2 linked regions of the Simiduia agarivorans SA1 = DSM 21679 genome follow. The main gene of each other region encodes a partner of the protein of the gene in region 2 in a complex. Links are inferred from orthologs where the notes say so. Each region holds a gene or a part of one and is shown on either strand. Other genes may lie near its edges. The genes, in order: rpsG and tig.

Region 1 (4,126 bases), 1.6 Mb from region 2 along the record:
GCTGCGGTCAGAGTGGTTTTACCGTGGTCAACGTGACCGATGGTGCCCACGTTTACGTGGGGCTTGTTACGTTCAAACTTAGCCTTAGCCATTTTGTTATAACCTCAAATTATAAATTTGATAGATAGTAAGTTAGTGATCGCTAGCAACCCTGCTCTTGGCAATGATTTCCTGCGCGACATTCGAGGGCGCCTCAGCGTACTGCTGGAACTCCATGGAGTAAGTAGCACGCCCCTGGGTGGCTGATCGCAGCGCCGTAGCATAACCGAACATTTCGGCCAGCGGCACCTCGGCGTTGACGATTTTGCCAGATGGACTGTCTTCCATGCCGTGGATAATGCCACGACGACGGTTAAGATCGCCCACCACATCGCCCATGTTCTCCTCCGGCGTTACCACTTCCACTTTCATCATTGGCTCAAGCAGGACTGCGCCGCCTTTTTGCGACAACTGCTTGGTGGCCATGGAAGCGGCAATTTTGAACGCCATTTCACTGGAGTCAACATCGTGGAAGGAACCGTCGAATACAGTTGCCTTCAAGCCCAGCAATGGATAGCCGCCGAGCACGCCGTTTTTGGCCTGCTCTTCGATACCCTTGCCGATTGCAGGGATGTATTCCTTCGGAATCACACCACCAACAATTTCTGAAACGAATTCCACCTTATCGGCGTTGTCGTTTTCTGCAGGTTCGAACCGGATCCAGCAGTGGCCATACTGACCACGGCCACCGGACTGGCGCACGAACTTGCCTTCAATTTCACAGGTATTTTTGATCCGCTCACGGTAGGCCACCTGCGGCTTACCGATATTGGCTTCAACCGCAAACTCGCGACGCATGCGATCGACAATAATATCCAGGTGCAACTCACCCATACCGGAGATAATGGTCTGCCCGGTTTCTTCATCGGTATGCACGCGGAAGGACGGATCCTCTTGCGCCAACTTGGACAGCGCAACACCCATTTTGTCCTGATCCGCCTTGGTTCTGGGTTCCACCGCAACCGAAATTACCGGCTCGGGGAACTCCATGCGTTCAAGTGTAATTTTCTTGTCCAGATCACACAGGGTTTCACCCGTGGTCACATCCTTCAGGCCAATCACCGCGGCGATATCGCCCGCCAGCACTTCTTTGATTTCCTGACGGTTATTAGCGTGCATCTGCACCATGCGCCCGATGCGCTCTTTTTTACCCTTGACCGAGTTGTACACCTGGTCACCACTGGACAGCTTGCCCGAGTAAACCCGGATAAAGGTCAGGTTGCCTACAAAGGGGTCTGTAGCAATCTTGAACGCCAGCGCTGAGAAAGGCGCGTCGTCATCGGCCACACGGGTATCATGGGTCTCGCCGTCTTCCAGCACCCCATCGATAGCCTTCACTTCCGTGGGCGACGGCAGGTATTCAATCACCGCGTCGAGCACGGCCTGCACGCCCTTATTCTTGAACGCAGATCCGCCCAACACCGGCACAATTTCGTTCGCCAGCGTGCGCTGGCGGATAGCGGCCTTGATCTCGGCTTCGGTTAGCTCCTCACCTTCGAGGTACTTGTTCATCAAGTCCTCGTTCGCTTCGGCAGCAGCCTCAATCAGGAATTCGCGCATTTCTTCGCACTTGACCTGCAACTCGGCCGGAATCGGCTCGTAGTTGAAGGTCATACCCTGGTCTTCTTCGTTCCACATGATGGCCTTCATTTTGACCAGGTCCACCACGCCTTTAAACGAATCTTCAGCGCCAATGGTCATCTGTAACGGCACGGGATATGCGCCCAAACGCGTTTTCAGCTGCTCGACCACGCGCATGAAGCTGGCGCCCATGCGGTCCATCTTGTTGACGAACACCATGCGTGGCACTTCGTACTTATTGGCCTGGCGCCAGACCGTCTCGGTCTGTGGCTGCACGCCCGAAGACGCACACAGCACCACTACCGCACCGTCGAGTACGCGCAGGGAACGCTCCACCTCAATGGTGAAATCCACGTGACCGGGGGTATCAATAATATTGACGCGATGCTCTTCAAACTGCGCATCCATCCCGCGCCAGAAACAAGTGGTAGCAGCAGAAGTAATAGTAATACCCCGCTCCTGTTCCTGCTCCATCCAGTCCATGGTGGCAGCACCGTCGTGCACCTCACCGATTTTGTGAGACAGACCGGTATAGAACAACACGCGCTCGGTAGTGGTGGTCTTGCCCGCATCTACGTGCGCACAAATACCAATATTGCGATAGCGAGAAATGGGCGTCTTGCGTGCCACAGTCTTATCCCCTAAGTGAGTAGCTGCTTTATTTCAAAAGACTCTTGGAAAGCGACGGGCTTCAGAAAGGGACGCTTTGCAGGAGACTTCCGCTGGGTGGGAACAACAAAAGGCAGCCGAAGCTGCCTCTTGCATAGCGCAGGGCTATTAGAAGCGGTAGTGGCTGAACGCCTTGTTCGCTTCTGCCATGCGATGAACGTCTTCGCGCTTCTTCACAGCGGCACCTTTGCCTTGTGAAGCGTCGATCAGCTCACCCGCCAGACGCTGGGGCATGGACTTCTCACCGCGGTTGCGGGAGTAATCCACCAGCCAGCGCATGGCCAGGGCAGAACGACGGGCAGGACGAACTTCTACGGGCACCTGGTAAGTGGCACCACCCACGCGGCGGGATTTAACTTCCACCAGCGGAGCGATGGCTTCCAGCGCCTCGTCAAACACTTCCAGGGGGTCGCGGTTCAGTTTGGTCTGAACGATTTCCAGCGCACCGTAAACGATACGCTCCGCGACTGACTTCTTACCACTGATCATCACGTGGTTCATGAATTTCGCCAGCGTAACATTGCCGAATTTGGGATCTGGCAATACTTCGCGCTTGGCGACGACGCGTCTTCTTGGCATTTTAAATCGCCTCTATCTTTAGGTTTCTCTAAGACTCCGCTCTTACCGCTGTTCAAATGCCCGAAAAGCCTGGGCTCTCAATCACTTCAACGGGGCAAGCGCGCTTAGCCTTACTCGGTTCAACCGAAAACGTATGTCACTAGGTGATCGACAGGGATCACTTAGGACGCTTGGCACCATACTTGGAACGACGCTGCTTACGGTCTTTCACGCCAGCAGTATCCAAGGAGCCACGCACTGTGTGGTAACGCACACCGGGCAAGTCTTTTACACGACCGCCACGGATCAGCACCACGCTGTGCTCTTGCAGGTTGTGACCTTCACCACCAATGTAAGAAGTTACTTCAAAGCCATTGGTCAGGCGCACACGGCAAACCTTACGCAAAGCTGAGTTTGGCTTCTTGGGGGTAGTGGTGTAAACGCGAGTACAAACGCCACGCTTCTGCGGGTTGGCCTGCAGGGCGGGTACGTCGCTCTTCACAACCTTACGTTTTCTCGGCTTACGAACCAACTGGTTGATCGTTGCCATGAAAATAAACTCCACTAACTTAATTTCACTGCCCGAAAGCAGTGTGTTTACAGTACGGGCAAAGCCCGTCCCACTCAGAAAAAGCGGGAGGCGCATTTTAATGACGCCCCCCGCCTCCGTCAAGGTGGAAAAACAACCATCTTGGCTATTCCCCCACCCTGCTGTTCTTGCAGGGGCCTCCGGCCCCCGCGCCCCGACCTCAGCTGGCGCTGGATTTCAGGGCTTCGGTCAACGCGGCTTCCACTTCTGCTGCGCTCACGCCACCTTCCGACACACCGGCATCGCGGTTGCGGCGACGGTCGGCGTGGTAGGCGAGACCGGTACCGGCGGGAATCAGGCGACCGACCACGACGTTCTCCTTCAGACCGCGCAGATCGTCGCGCTTGCCGGTTACGGCCGCTTCGGTCAGTACGCGCGTGGTCTCCTGGAAGGAGGCCGCGGAAATGAAGGATTCGGTGGCCAGCGAAGCCTTGGTGATACCCAGCAGCTGACGCTCAAACGTCGCCGGCTGCTTGCCTTCGGCACGCAGGCGCTCGTTCTCTTCCAGCACCTTGTGGTACTCCGCTTGCTCGCCCTTCACAAAGCTGGAATCACCCATACTGGTGATCTCCACCTTGCGCAGCATCTGCCGGCAGATGGTTTCAATGTGCTTATCGTTAATACCCACACCCTGCAGACGGTAAACGTCCTGGATCTCGTTGGTGATGTAGCGCGCCAGCGCCTCCACGC
Region 2 (9,621 bases):
GCACCCCAACGGGTTATGGATCAAGCGCCTGGGCGGTTGCTCAGCACCTTATCAATAAGCCCATACTTCATGGATTCTTCAGCGCTCATGAAATTGTCACGCTCGGTATCGCGGGCAATTTCCTCGACACTGCGCCCGGTATGCGCTGCCATCAGGGTATTCAGGCGCTCGCGGATCTTGAGAATTTCCTGCGCCTGGATGTGAATATCGCTGGCCTGCCCCTGAGCACCACCGCTGGGCTGGTGAATCATGGTGCGGGCATTGGGTAAGCAGTAGCGCTTGCCCGGCGCGCCGGCGGCCAACAGGAAAGCGCCCATGGAACAGGCCTGCCCCAGACACATGGTACTTACGTCTGGCTTAATAAATTGCATGGTGTCGTAAATCGACATGCCCGCCGTCACTGAACCACCGGGAGAATTGATGTAGAGATGAATATCCTTGTCCGGATTTTCTGCCTCCAGAAACAGCAATTGCGCAACCACCAGGTTGGCCATGTGGTCCTCTACCTGACCCACAAGGAATATCACCCGCTCTTTCAGCAGGCGTGAATAAATATCGTAGGAGCGCTCACCGCGGGCAGTCTGCTCCACCACGATAGGCACTAAGCTGTTGGTAATGAGTTCGGGGGCAGTATCAATTTTTGCCATTGGGATACTAAATCCTTATTTTTAGTTCCGGAAATCCGTGGCTATCGACTATTTTTTGACCAAAACAGGCGATGCAGTTCTGGGCTCAGCTTACCCTGAGCGCGGCTTGTTCGCTAGCATCAATAGCATAGCCGAGAAAAGAAAGCCGCGAGTTTTTACGTCGCGGCTTCGGAAATGTATTAACGTTGCGTAATCAGGCGTCTTTTTCCGCCGGTTTGATCACGTCATCGTAGGTGCTTTCCTGATCAACCACCTTGCCTTTGGCCAGCAGGAAGTCCACAACCTGGTCTTCCAGTACCGCCGACTCAACTGATGCCAGCAGGTCGCGGTTGCTCATGTAGTGCTGAATCACTTCTTCGGGCTCCTGATAGGTCGAGGCCAGCTCTTCTACCATGCCGCGAACGCGATCGGCATCCACTTTGATTTCGTTGGCTTTTACCAGCTCGCCCACTACCAGGCCCAGCTTTACACGACGCTCGGCCTGCTCTTTGAACATGTCGTCTGGCAGGATGGAAGCAAAATCCAATTGCGCATTCTGGGCACCGCCAAAACGCTGAATCATCTGATTGCGCAAGGCACCAATTTCAGACTGAACCAGGGCTTTTGGCAGATCCAGCTCGTGCTTGGCAACCAACGCATCCATTACCTGGGTTTTCAGTTTGGATTGCTGGGCATTTTTCAGCTCGCGCGCCATGTTGGCCTTAACTTCCTCGCGGAATTTTTCCAGACCACCCTCTTCCACGCCGTATTTGGCGAAGAATTCGTCGTTCAGCTCGGGCAGCTTCTGCGCTGAGGTACCGTTCACAGTCACTTTGAACTGCACGGCCTTACCGCGCAATTCTTCGGCGTGATAGTCGTCGGGGAAGGTCAGGTCGAGCACGTGTTCTTCACCGGTCTTGCAGCCAATCAGGCCCTTTTCGAAGCCCGGGATCATTGAGTCGGAGCCCAGTACCAGAAATTGGTTTTTGGCAGAACCGCCCTCGAAAGCCTCACCGTCGATGGTACCTTCAAAGTCGATGTTTACGCGCTCGCCCTTTTTGGTTTTGCGCTTGGTGTCTTCCCACTCTGCCTGCTGCTTCTGCAGCACTTCGATCATTTTGTCCACATCGGCATCAGTCACTTCGGCCTGCAGGCGAGTCACTTCCAGATCGGCAAAATCGGCCAATGCAACTTCGGGGTACACTTCGAAAGTGGCCACGAACTCTAGATCTTTGCCCTCTTCCATTTGCTTAGGCTCAATGGCGGGCTGACCGGCTGGCTTAACGGATTCTTTCTGCACAGCTTCGTAGAAACTGCGGCTCATCACTTCGCCCAGAACTTCCTGGCGAACGCCGGCGCCAAAGCGCTGCTTAACGACCTTCAACGGCACCTTGCCCTTGCGGAAACCATTAATGCGCACGCTTTTAGCAGCCTGCTGCAAGCGCTTATTGACTTCTGTATCAATCTGCTCGGCAGGAACGCCAACAGTCAGGCGACGCTCAAGGCCGGAAGTCGTTTCGATGGAAACCTGCATCTTTGTCCTCGTGAACTCAGGGCGGATGACCCGCATCCGGATAAATCATAATTAATGGTGCGAAAGGAGAGACTCGAACTCTCACGCCTTGCGGCACTGGAACCTAAATCCAGCGTGTCTACCAATTTCACCACTTTCGCATGGCTGCTTCGCAGTTTTCTGCAAAAGCTTCAAATATCAGCGCTAAGCCTTTGTTTTTACTGGGGATATTATATAAATCTTCCAGTGGCAGCGCTCAAGGGGTGCAGATTGTGCCACAGTCAACAGGCCGGTTCAACACACTCTTCACCGGTCAACTGCCGAACCGAAAACCCCATGTGGGAAAGGAGCTGTACCAAGCCCTGCTGGCCCAGCAGGTGACCGGCGCCCACCACCACGAATATCGCTCCGCCCGCTTCACTGGCCAGCCCGATCTTGCGCGCCATGGCGCGGTTGCGCTCGACAAAAAGCGCGTCGAAAACCGCCGGGTTCTGCTGCAGGGGCGCCAGCGCCTGCGCGCTCAAATCGGCGGCATCACCGGCTACCCAGCTGTTCATCAAGCGCGCCAGCGCAGCGTCTCCATCAGCATAATCCTGCACCGATTGGCTGAACAACACCTCTTGGTCCTCAGCACTCAGACCAGCAAACACCTTGATTTGCTGGCCAAGGCTTTCCAGTTCAACCACCTCCCGCTGACCACGGCGATTGAGGAAGTAGCTGTCTACGCCTAAGGCTGCGCTGAAACGGGACTCCGCCACCATCCGATTGGCCAGCAGCAGGCTGAGCAACCAAGGCTTCATTCTCTCCTGATGAGGCCCGCACAAGGCCGGCTTTCGTTGGCACAGGGATTTGAACGATTGCCAGCCCCGGCTTTGATGAAACGCAGCCAGCGCAGCCTCCTCCCCGGTGCTTTCACCAAAAAAACCCAATTCAGCAATCAGTCGGTTATAGGCCGACACATCGAGCCGGGTAATATCCAGCTCCACCAGTAAACGACTGGACGACGCATAAGCCCGCTCGATGGGAGTGGGTAGCGGATAAAAATCAGCCGCGCCGGCATGCACCGAGCCAAACAATGTCACCGTGGCATCACCACGCGTTAATTGCCAGGACAGGGGCTCTGCCTGCGCAAGCCAGACCCACCCCAACAGAGGGAGAAGCAGTATCCATCTCACCATTACGTTGTCCGTCCGGTTTGGCCCACTCACACAGGCTCTGATAACAATACGACCAAGGGCGACAGCCCCCGGTTTTTCAGTGTATGCGCGCCACTCGCCGCCGGTAAAAAGTAAGCAGCGCCCTCTTTCGGTATCATGTCATCCAACTGCGCACTGCCTGTAACAATCATAAGCAGGGCATATTCATCACCGGTCAACGGAAAACTGCAACCGGCGTCCAGCCGCAGGCGTAATACCCTGAAATCATCAAAACGCACCACCTGCTCACACAACACGCCGTCGCGTTGAAATACACACGCCAAGGGTGGATTTACCGGTGTATCCAGGTTGATTTTTTCCAGCGCTTCGGCGGTATCCCAGTGATCCTGGGTTAATACTTTTTGGGCAAATGACAGAATTTTGCGCTCGTACACCGGCGTCTGGAACTCTACGGTCGTGACGCCGTGCATCAATGAATGCGGCGTGTAACACGGTACCTTGACGACATCACCCACTTGCAAAGGCAGTACGTGAGCAAAACCGTCCATTCTCGCGCGCGCTTCTGACTCCTCTTGCATCAACGCAGGCGGGAGCTGCGCCAGCCAGGCCTTCTGCTGATCGGCTGCCACTGGCTCGTTCACACCCACGCCATCCTTGAGCCGCAGAGCATCTACCTGGCCATCGATTCTGCGCCTGATTGCCTCGTAGTCGCGAACGGCTTCAAGGTAAGCCAACCGGAAAGTGTCATCCGAATCGTACTGGTCGCGAACCTGCTGGTTAAAACCAAATCGAATGCCCCCTTGCCCGCCCGGCCAGGCAGCCGCATCAACCCGGGTCACCACGTAAACCTCTTGCTTTTGCTCGTGCATCTCGAAATACAGATCGCCGAATACGGGCTCGGGCAAAGGGTCGAGAATTTTTAACAAGGTCAGCGCAGGCTGGCGCGCGCCCAACAAAGACCGGGGCAACAAAGAGAGCAACCAGGACAAGGGCGTTTCAGACCCACAAGGATCCACGAATGCAGACTGCCCCCTCGCCTCAACACCGGTAAACCAGACTTCACGGCCCCAGGGCTTGGCGATGATTACCGGCCCCAGACACCAGGCGTCGGCGATAGAAAAACAACCCACACCACGCGCGGCCAACCACGCCTGAATTTCGTCGATTGTCCGTGTGAGCGCAAAAAACTGTCTGGCATCCTGATCGTCAGGCAATACCGCCAGACGTGAGACCGAAGCCTCAGACAATGTGACCACCAACACGTCCTGCGGGGGCCTGCCAGGTAGAAAATCCTGCTGCAGCCGATACTCAAAAATCCCGACACCGGGACGCGCCAAAGCCTCCAACAAGCAGGCTTCAACGGAATCAGCAGCGAGAGAATTGATTACATGCATGGACAGGCCCACAAACTCGAAACCGGCGGAGTTTACCAGACCGGCGGCGGGCCAGAAACCGCCGGTCTGCAGCAATCAATTCAGGCGTTCGATGACGGTAGAGATACCCTGCCCCAAACCGATGCACATGGTGGACACGCCGATGGCGGCATCCTTGTGTTTCATTGCGGTCAACAAAGTACCGGTAATGCGCGTGCCTGAACAGCCGAACGGATGACCCAAGGCGATGGCACCGCCAAAGATATTGACCTTTTCGTCCATCACATCCATCAACTTGAGATCTTTCAACACCGGCAATGCCTGCGCTGCAAACGCCTCGTTCAGCTCTACCATCTGGACGTCGTCCATGCTCAGATTGGCAAGCTTCAACGCCTTTTCAGTTGACGGTACCGGACCATAACCCATGATACTCGGATCAACGCCGGCAAGTGCCAGCGAGGTTATCCGGGCGATAGGCGTGAGCCCCAGGGATTGGGCGCGCTCGGCACTCATCACCAGCATGGCAGAAGCACCATCGGACAATTGCGAAGAGGTGCCGGCCGTTACCGTACCGTTCTTCGGATCAAACACGGGCTTCAGTGCAGCCAGTGCTTCTACCGTGGTTTCCGGACGAATGGTTTCATCGGCGGTGATCAGCGTGGGAAATCCGCGACTGTCGTGACCGGCTACCGGAATAATTTCCCGGGCAAAAATACCCTGCTCGGTGGCTTTGGCGGCCAACTGGTGCGAGCGAGCACCAAAGGCATCCATCTGTTCGCGCTGAATGCCATGCAGCAGCGAAAGGTATTCAGCTGTCATACCCATATTGCCCGCCGCTTTTGCGACCGACAGACCCAATAACGGATTGGGGTCGACCGATTCGTACATGGGTAAATGGCCCAGATGCTCGACGCCCCCCACCAGATAGACATCGCCCAATCCCGCGCGAATGTTAGCGGTGGCTGTGTGCAACGCGCTCATGGAAGAACCGCATAAGCGATTCACTGTTTGTGCCGGTACCGAGTGTGGCAAACCTGCACGCAGAACAATATTGCGGGCGATATTGAAGCCCTGCTCCTCGCGCTGCAACACACAACCCCAGATCACGTCGTCAATTTCCGCCGGATTCAATTCGGGATTGCGGGCCAGCAACCCCTTTATAACAGCCACTGAAATATCATCAGCGCGCACATTGCGGAAACAACCATTTTTGGATCGCCCCATGGCACTGCGTCCATAATCGACAATCACTGCATCTCTTGGATTAATCGTCATTGCTTTGCCCCCAACTCACGCGTAATAAGATTTGCCAGCGCCGGCTAACGCCAGCATGCCTTCTGTGGGCTGATACAGTTCGCCCAACGTTTCATAGGCCTTCGCCATTTCCACAACGGCTGTCAACCCGAGGCTATCGGCCCAACGGAAAACACCGCCGCGGAAGGGCGGAAAACCGAGGCCATAAATCAATGCCATATCGGCTTCGGCCGCCGAATCCACAATACCCTCTTCCAGGCAGCGCGCCATTTCTGTCAGCATGGGAATCATCATCCGGGCAACGATTTCCTGCTCTGAAAAATCCTTGCGTTCTGCCACATGGGGCGCAAGCAAGGCGTAGGTTTCGTCATCCACCAACTTGGCCGGCTTGCCTTTTTTATCGGGCTGATACTGGTAAAACCCTTTGGCATTTTTCTGCCCGAAGCGTTTCGCTTCATACATGATGTCTGTACACGCTTTAAACGTCTTGCCCATGCGCGTGGGGAAACCTTCCGCCATCACCTGCTCGCAATGGGCCGCAGTATCAATACCCACCACATCGAGTAAATAGGCCGGCCCCATGGGCCATCCCCAGGCTTGCATGACCTTGTCTACCTGCTGGAAGTCGGCACCGTCGCGCAGCAACATGGAGAAACCGGCAAAATAGGGAAACAGTACCCGGTTCACCAAAAAGCCCGGGCAATCCTTCACCACAACCGCTTTCTTGCCCATGGCATTGGCGTAGGCCACTGTGCGTGCGACGGCTTTATCGGAGGTTTTTTCACCCCGGATCACTTCCACCAACGGCATGGCGTGTACCGGATTGAAAAAATGCATGCCACAGAAATTTTCCGGGCGTTTGAGTGCCTGCGCCAGATAGGAAATGGAAATGGTGGAAGTGTTTGACGCAATAATGGCATCCTCACCTACGCGCGTCTCCACATCGGCCAGCACCGCGTGTTTGACTTTCGGATTTTCCACCACCGCCTCGACCACGATGTCTACCTGGTCAAAACCGTCGTATGCCAGACACGGCTCGATGCGGGTCAGTACTTCTGCCATTTGAGCCGGCTTCATGCGCCCGCGCTCTACCTGTTTGGTCAACAGTTTGGAGGCTTCCGATAGTCCAAGGTCGATACCCGCCTGCGCGATATCCTTCATTTTAATCGGCGTACCCTTGAGCGCAGACTGGTAGGCAATACCACCGCCCATGATGCCTGCACCCAATACCGCCGCACGCTCAATACGCTTATCAGCCTGTTTTTCCCACCCTTTGGCTTTCTTACCGATCAACTGATCCGACAAAAACAGCCCCACCAGGGATTGCGCCGCCGTGGTGGCCGCCAGTTTGGCAAAGCCCGCGGCCTCAGCCGCCAGTGCGCCGGTACGGTCCAGCTTCATGGCTTTCTGCATGCACTTGATCGCCGTAACCGGCGCCGGGTAGTTTTTTCCCGCTTGCGCGCCCACAAAAGCTTTGGCGGTTTCAAAGGCCATCAGACCTTCGGTATCGTTCAGTGCCATGGGGCCGGTTTTCTGCGCGCGACGGGCCTGATAGTCGAATGCGCCACTGATGCATTGCGCCAGTGTGTGCAGCGCGGCGTCGCGAACCTGATCGGCTTCCACCACGGCATCCACCACGCCGGCTTTGAGCGCGGCATCGGCACGCTGCTCTTTACCGGATGCAATCCACTCGGCGGCGGTATCAACACCGGCAATACGCGGCAAGCGCACGGTGCCACCCCACCCCGGAATCAGCCCCAATTTCGTTTCCGGCAGGCCGATCTTGGCACCGGAGGCCATAATGCGGTAATCACACGCCAGGCAGAACTCCAGGCCACCACCCAAGGCATAGCCATTGATCGCCACCACAACGGGCACCTTCAGGTCTTCCAGGCGGTTGTTGTTCTCGTTATTTTTGGCCAGATGGCCAATCACGGCATCCTCGCCGGCACCAAACACACCGCCAAACTCGGTAATGTCGGCACCCACGATAAACACGCCTTTGACCGATGTCGCGATCACACCCTTAAGGCCCTCGCACTGCTCCAGCGCGGTGATGGCTTCTGAAAGCTCATTGACCGTAGCCACGTCAAATTTGTTAACCGACTCGGCGGAAGCGTTAAAACACAGCTCCGCGATACCGTCGTCAAGCATTTGCACAGATACCGATTTGCCCTGGTAGACCATGGAAACCTCTTGCTAGATAACTGAAATGAGTAGAACGAATGGTCTCGCGAGCATTCGTTCAAACGTATGTTTGATTTACTATAACCACTTTCAGACACCGACGCCAGCCCCTTAAATAACAGCCTCGCGCGGCACTGGATAAGATTCAGCCAAGAGTTTAGCAGCAGATCAACAGTCGCTTATGACATTAAAACAAGAGGCGGGACACACAAATAAAGCAGAAAACCCATTAAAGCCGTAAAGTAAATTCATCGGCATCATCATGCACGGGGAATCGATCCCGCAGCCTGGCCAACTGCAGCGCAGATAACTCTGCCCGCAGTAGCGTTACCCCACCCTCGTTCTCACACATAGGCTCGCCTAAGGGATCGTATATCTGGCTGTCACCGGGATAGACATACCCCTCGCCGTCGATACCAACCCGGTTCACCCCGGCCACAAAAGCCTGGTTTTCAATGGCCCGTGCGGGCAACAAGCGCTGCCATTGCGCCGTCCGCGCTTCCGGCCAATTGGCCACGTATATCGCCAGGTCATAATCGCCCCGGGAACGGGAGAAGACAGGAAACCGCAAGTCGTAACAAATCTGAGGCAGACAACGCCACCCTTGGCATTCGAAGATTTTGCGTGCGTGCCCGGGCGTGAACACCTCATGCTCACCGGCCATGGAAAACAAGTGGCGCTTGTCGTAATAACCGTAATCACCATCGGGATGTACCCAGACGAAGCGGTTATAGTAGCGACCGTCCTCACGCACATGGTAACTGCCGGCAAGCGTGAAATTGTGCAGCGCGGCCTGGGCCTGCATCCAACGGAGGGTTGGCCCCGGGAAAGCTTCGGCAAACTCCTGGGTTGATTGGGTAAACCCGGTTGTGAACGTCTCCGGCAACAACACCAGGTGCAAACCCAGGGCCTGTTCTGCCAGCAAATCGGCTAGTTGCAGATAATTATCGGCCGGCGATTGCCACACCAGATCGGCCTGCAATAACCCAACTGCCAGCCGCTCTCTCATAGAGCGCCACTCAACGGCCCGATCATGAACGGGATGCCACGTCAGTTTTAGCCAGCTGGTCGGCTTTCAACCTCGACTCAGCCGCCAATTCCGGCTCTTCGAGCTGGTCGTAGTACATGGCCGCGCGGTGCCAGGCAGCAATTCCCTGCTGCTGAAAATAGTTGATGTATTGCGCTTTAGAACGGGTTTGTTTTCGCCAACCCAACATCAATTCAGCATTTTCTGCAGCTTTACGCCACAATGTGGCCGCATCCTCCGGCTCGTCCGCCAGCGCCGCCATTTCCGCCGCCTGCTGTGTTGCAGAACTGGCATAGCGCATGACATTCATGGCCAATACCTGACGCTTACGCTGCAATTTAGGGTCGGATTCGGGCTTATCCGCCCAGAGCCCACGCGCTTGCACGTAAAGCTTGTCAGACCATTCGCTCAAGGGCTCCCACGCATCACCGGCGACATCCTCAGCTTCGCCTGCGTCATCCTTGGCGATGAAACTGTCCACCGC

What was found.
Region 1: the proteins of tig (region 2) and rpsG are in contact, whole or in part, in a crystal structure (PDB 3GTY), measured with the Thermotoga maritima proteins. The link is inferred for Simiduia agarivorans SA1 = DSM 21679 from one-to-one orthologs. Residues at the interface, in WP_004081061.1 of Thermotoga maritima: Glu122, Val124, Val129, Leu130, Tyr133, Glu188, Gly259, Ile262, Tyr263, Glu266, Ser270, Glu273, Gln274, Glu277, Arg308, Gln311, Ile312, Ser315, Tyr316, Glu325, Arg329, Arg336, Leu363, Phe366, Trp367, Arg373, Leu377, Arg381, Leu384, Glu387; in WP_004081843.1 of Thermotoga maritima: Lys34, Lys52, Lys55, Glu59, Arg62, Gln63, Glu66, Asn67, Lys69, Val71, Arg95, Ala109, Lys110, Lys111, Gly112, Arg113, Pro114, Glu117, Glu121, Ile124, Ala125, Tyr127, Asn128, Asn129, Thr130, Gly131, Lys135, Asp139, Arg142, Met143.

Annotation. Positions count from the first base shown.
Region 1 is NC_018868.3:2,019,328-2,023,453, forward strand. What follows is about bases 1,134-4,126. They hold rpsG (30S ribosomal protein S7), read right to left. Parts: upstream 2,869-4,126; coding sequence 2,398-2,868; downstream 1,134-2,397. Other genes in these bases: fusA (elongation factor G), read right to left, coding at 1,134-2,250; rpsL (30S ribosomal protein S12), read right to left, coding at 3,026-3,397; rpoC (DNA-directed RNA polymerase subunit beta'), read right to left, coding at 3,597-4,126. Also shown: tuf (elongation factor Tu), read right to left, coding at 1-92; more of fusA, read right to left, coding at 133-1,133.
Region 2 is NC_018868.3:365,167-374,787, reverse strand. What follows is about bases 1-2,904. They hold tig (trigger factor), read right to left. Parts: upstream 2,161-2,904; coding sequence 841-2,160; downstream 1-840. Other genes in these bases: M5M_RS01715 (TraB/GumN family protein), read right to left, coding at 2,421-2,904; clpP (ATP-dependent Clp endopeptidase proteolytic subunit ClpP), read right to left, coding at 21-647. In the rest of the region: more of M5M_RS01715, read right to left, coding at 2,905-3,317; M5M_RS01710 (hypothetical protein), read right to left, coding at 3,344-4,765; acetyl-CoA C-acyltransferase FadA, read right to left, coding at 4,766-5,944; fatty acid oxidation complex subunit alpha FadB, read right to left, coding at 5,960-8,110; M5M_RS01695 (amidohydrolase), read right to left, coding at 8,340-9,119; M5M_RS01690 (hypothetical protein), read right to left, coding at 9,142-9,621. UniProt on the Bacillus subtilis protein: Involved in protein export. Acts as a chaperone by maintaining the newly synthesized protein in an open conformation. Functions as a peptidyl-prolyl cis-trans isomerase.